Regions from separate parts of the Streptomyces sp. NBC_00846 genome, predicted to be linked through region 1. Evidence: predicted binding sites of a transcription regulator. Region 1 holds the regulator's gene; the other holds the start of a gene.
The links. The regulator HspR, encoded in region 1, represses chaperone genes until heat shock. The targets are predictions, from matches to a motif close to TTGAGNNNNNNNNNCTCAA.
Positions count from the first base shown of each region.

Region 2: a site for HspR is predicted at 1,293-1,311, ahead of lon (endopeptidase La). Genes of this name have one in related genera too.

Region 1 covers NZ_CP108846.1:3,461,808-3,464,258, forward strand. Annotated here, with positions in the region: gene OG936_RS15950 (LuxR C-terminal-related transcriptional regulator) at 1-799, shown strand, start outside; gene OG936_RS15955 (hypothetical protein) at 988-1,209, shown strand; gene OG936_RS15960 (heat shock protein transcriptional repressor HspR) at 1,246-1,692, opposite strand; gene dnaJ (molecular chaperone DnaJ) at 1,694-2,451, opposite strand, start outside.
Region 2 covers NZ_CP108846.1:5,202,443-5,204,893, reverse strand. Annotated here, with positions in the region: gene lon (endopeptidase La) at 1-1,270, opposite strand, end outside; gene OG936_RS24115 (TnsA-like heteromeric transposase endonuclease subunit) at 1,471-1,842, shown strand; gene OG936_RS24110 (hypothetical protein) at 2,125-2,325, shown strand; gene OG936_RS24105 (RNA-guided endonuclease InsQ/TnpB family protein) at 2,339-2,451, opposite strand, start outside.

The DNA.
Region 1 (2,451 bases):
ACCGCCCTCGTCCGGCCTGGCCCATTTGCTGCAGCCCCTCACCCGGGAGATCCACGAGCGGGTGCGGATCGCCGCCTCGCTCACCGAGGCACTGGCTCCACTGGCCTCCATCGCAAGCGCGGATCCCAACCTTGCCATCACCGTGCTCGAAGGCAGGCCTCTGATCGAGTCGGCCATTGCCGACACCACGCGTGGGGCCAGGCAGGAAATCCTCACCCTGCAACCCGGCAGCACCCGGCCGCCCGAGCAGCTACAACTCGCCCTGACGAACGCCAGGTCGACGCTGGACCGAAGCATCCCCCTCCGCCACATCTACCAGCACTCGGCGCGCTACAGCCCGGAGCTCAGGTCCTACGTGGGCCAGATACCCGCAGGAATTCTGCAGGTGCGCACCCTGGAGCAGACCATCGAGCGCCTCCTCATCTTCGACCGCGCCGTGGCCTTCATTCCCGCCACCCCCGACCGCGACGTGGCCCTGAAGATCCGCCACCCCGCGCTGGTCCGCTACTTCGTCCAGGTCTACGAAGTCCTGTGGGCGCAGGCCACGCCGCTCACCGAGAACCTGCCGACAACGACTCCCGGCGCCTCCGTCACCGCCGTCCAGCTCAGCATCGCCCGTCTCCTCGTCGAGGGCCACGTCGACGAGATCGTGGCCCGCAAACTGGGCATCAGCGTCCGCACCTGCCGCGCACACATCTCCCGGCTCATGCGGACGCTCAACGCCTCCAGCCGCGCTCAACTCGGGGCACGCCTCATCCAGTCGGGAATGGTCGACGAAGAGCCTCGCTGCGTCCCGTGAGCGTCACAACGAGGCCGAAGACACCGACGACACATGCAACGAAGATGAGAGCCGGCCGCGCGTTCCGCCCCTGTGCCCCGCCCGGAAAGGCGTCCCACCGGCCCTCCGCGTACATGCTCAGGTCACTGCCGTCGTGGACGTAGCCTCCGCGTTCCGGTTCGGACGGCGCCCACAACACGTTGACCGTGGTGCCGTTGCGGGGCCTGCCGAAGGTGTACGCGCCCTTCATCCCGGTAGCCGCGTACGGCTTCCTCGCTCATGTCCTTCCGCACCGCGCGCAACAGCTGCACCACGGTGGCGGCGCTCACCTCAGCGCCTCGCGCTTCTCGATGGACCGGATGGACCGGATGGACTCGATCGACTCGATGAACGAAGGAAAAAGGCCCGTCACCCGTGAAGCACACGGGTGACGGGCCTTGTCCGTCGTGCGGATACGCCTGACCCGCTCAGCTCTTCGGCCGCTTCGGCCGCCAGACCACCAACGCGCCGGTCTGCTGCACGTCCTGGTACGGCACCAGATCGCGCCGGTACGAGGCATGCACCTGGGCCTCTCGCTGCTGCATCGCCGCCGCCGCGCCGTCCACCGCCGCCGAGAGTTCGGCGACGCGCTGCTGGAGGGCCGCGACCTGGTTCTCCAGCTCGATGATGCGCTTGATGCCGGCGAGGTTGATGCCCTCGTCCTGCGACAGCTGCTGCACGGTGCGCAGCAGCTCGATGTCGCGGGCCGAGTAGCGCCTGCCGCGCCCGGCCGTGCGGTCGGGCGAGACCAGGCCGAGGCGGTCGTACTGGCGCAGCGTCTGCGGATGCAGGCCCGAGAGCTGGGCCGCGATCGAGATCACGTACACCGGTGTTTCATCGGTCAGTTCGTACGGATTACGTCGTCGGCCGTCCACCTCAAGCTCCCTTCGCTGCCTGGAAGAGTTCTGCCCGCGGGTCACGGCCCGCAGTCGCCTTCCGGTAGGCCTCCAGTGCTTCCCTGGCCTCGGTGTTCAGGTCCCTGGGCACTGTCACCTCGACGGTGACCAGCAGATCGCCCCGGGTGCCGTCCTTGCGTACGGCGCCCTTGCCCCGGGCGCGCATCGTACGCCCGTTGGGGGTGCCGGCCGGCAGTTTCAGGGTGACCGGCGGGCCGCCGAGCGTGGGCACCTTCACCTCGCCGCCGAGCGCCGCCTCCGTGAAGTCGACGGGCACGGTGACGGTGAGGTTGTCGCCCTTGCGGCCGAAGACCGGGTGGGCGTCGACATGGACCACGACGTACAGATCGCCGGCCGGTCCACCGCGCTCGCCCGGACCGCCCTTGCCGCGCAGCCGGATCCGCTGACCGTCCGAGACGCCCGCCGGAATCCTGACCTGCATGGTCCGGGAGGACTTCGCCCGTCCACTGCCCTTGCAGACATCGCAGGGGTCCTGGGCGATGAGGCCCCGGCCCTTGCAGTCCACGCAGGGGTCGGTGAGCGAGAAGCCGCCGCCGGTGCCGCGCGACACCTGCCCGGTGCCGAGACAGGTCGTGCAGACCCTGGGGGTGCCGTTCTTGTCACCGGTGCCGGAACACGCCTTGCAGGGCGCCTGGCTGGACATCCGCAGAGGGACCGTGGCCCCCTCGACCGCCTCGGTGAAGCTGAGCGTCACCTCGGACTCGATGTCCTGGCCGC
Region 2 (2,451 bases), 1.7 Mb from region 1:
CGCCGACGTACGTACGCCGGTGGCCGCGGATCTCCGCCTCGTCCCGTACCCCGCCGAGCGCGACGCGGACGAACTTGCGGCCCATGGCGTGCGCGACGGATTCACCGAGCGAGGTCTTGCCCACGCCCGGCGGCCCCACCAGCGCGAGCACGGCACCGCCGCGCCGCCCGCCGACGACGCCCAGGCCGCGGTCGGCACGCCGCTTGCGCACCGCCAGGTACTCGGTGATCCGCTCCTTCACGTCCTGCAGGCCCGCGTGCTCGGCGTCGAGGATCCGCTGGGCGCCGCGGATGTCGTACGCGTCCTCGGTCCGCTCCGTCCACGGCAGTTCGAGGACGGTGTCGAGCCAGGTCCTGATCCAGGAGCCCTCGGGACTCTGGTCGGAGGAACGCTCCAGCTTGTCGACCTCCTTGAGCGCGGCCTCGCGGACGTGCTCGGGAAGGCCGGCGGCCTCGACACGCGCCCGGTAGTCGTCGGACTCGTCCTCCGGGTCCCCGTTGAGTTCGGCGAGCTCCTTGCGTACGGCGTCGAGCTGGCGCCGCAGCAGGAATTCGCGCTGCTGCTTGTCGACGCCCTCCTGGACGTCCTTGGCGATGGACTCGGCGACGTCCTGCTCGGCCAGGTGTTCACCGAGCCACTGGATGGCGAGCTTCAGCCGGGCGACCGCGTCGACGGTCTCCAGGAGCTGCACCTTCTGGGCGGTGGTGAGGAAGGGGAAGTATCCGGAATTGTCGGCGAGCGCGGAGATGTCCTCGATCTGCTGGACCCGGTCCACGACCTGCCAGGCCCCGCGCTTCTTCAGCCAGCTGGTGGCGAGTGCCTTGTACTCCTTGACCAGCTCGGCGGCGGCCCCGGGAATGGGGGCTCCCCGGCCGAGCTTGTTCGAGGCTGGGGAAGGATCGGGGACGGCCTCGTCGACCCGTGCCCCCTCCACCCAGAGCGCCCCGCCCGGACCGCTGGTCCCGGCTCCGATCCGTACCCGGCCACGGCCGCGGATGAGCGCGCCCGGATCCCCGTCCGAAAGCCGTCCGACCTGTTCGACGGTGCCGATGACACCGGTGCCGGTGTACGTCCCGTCGACCCGTGGCACAAGCAGCACCTCGGGCTTGCCGCCGCCCTCGCGGGCCGCCGCCTGTGCGGCCTCCACGGCGGCGCGTACATCGGTGTCGGACAGGTCCAGAGGCACCACCATCCCGGGCAGCACGACCTCGTCGTCGAGCGGCAGCACGGGTAGGGCGAGCGGAGTGACCGCATTCGACTCGGTAGCCATGATCTCCCCTTCGGCAGTCAAGTTGAGCTATGCAGGCTCAATGCTTGTGAGCCGCTCATTGTTCCCTGGAGCGTGTTCGCTGTGAGCGATCAGCTGAACGCTGTCTTTTGACGTGGATCTCTTCGCTTTGCAGCTTCACGCTTCGTCTGGTCTTTCGTTTTGCAGAGTGACCTTTCGTCGCGGGCTCGGGTTAATGAGTCGTGGCAGGTTCGTTAGGGGTACTGCCGGGCGGAGTCCCCGGACCGCCGGCGGAGGGGTTCGAGGTCGCGTACGCCGACCGGGACGGGTCTGAGTTCCGTCGGCCGCTGGTGGATGCCTGGGCAGTGCGGTTCGAGGACGTCGCGCCGGTACGCGCGTTCAAGTCGTACAAGGGCCAGCGGCATCTGCCGGGCCCGTGGTGGTCGTCCACGGTGGGCGGGCACATCGGGTACGAGTCCTGGCTGGAGCGCGATCACGTGATGCTCCTGGACTTCGACCCGTCGGTGGTGGGGATCTCGTCTCAGCCGTTCTGGCCACGAAGGAGGGATGGGGCCATTTCGTCGCGCATGAGCCGGTCCCATCCCGGCTGCTGACGGCGGCCGAACAGGCAGCGCTGCCCGAGCGCCTGCGCGAGGAGGAACGGCGCCCTCCCGGAAGTCGTTCAAGCACAGCGCCGGCATCTGCGCATCCTCCGGCGTCACGGCTGGGCCATCACCTACGACGCCGTCCTCACCGCCATACTCGTCTGCGGCCAGCTCTGGTCACTCCCGGAGAGCAAAAACGGCGGAGCATGGCACGACTGGGTCCGCCGGGCGGACATCCTCATCCCGCCCGAAACAGCCGAAACGACCTTCTCCGTCGCGCGCCTCTGCGCCGTGGTCTATCCCGAAGCCGTCGCGCTGGCCCCGCTCTTTGCGTCGCCCGACTGGAGACAGCAGGCGCAGGAATCGACCTGGAACCGCCGCCTCTTCAACACCGAGATCGCCCGCCGGTTACGACACCCCGACTACCGATACAAAGAGCATGACAATGATCCCATCAGTCACTGGGCCAACTTGACTTCCTCCCCCTCGTGAACGAGGGGGATTCCTACGGCTCGCGCCGTGGGGGTTTCTGCTTCGTCGCCGACTGCCTGCCCGGAGAACTCCGTTGAGGTCTTACACCAGCTCCACAGACTGTTACCGCCAGCCCGGCGGCCAGAA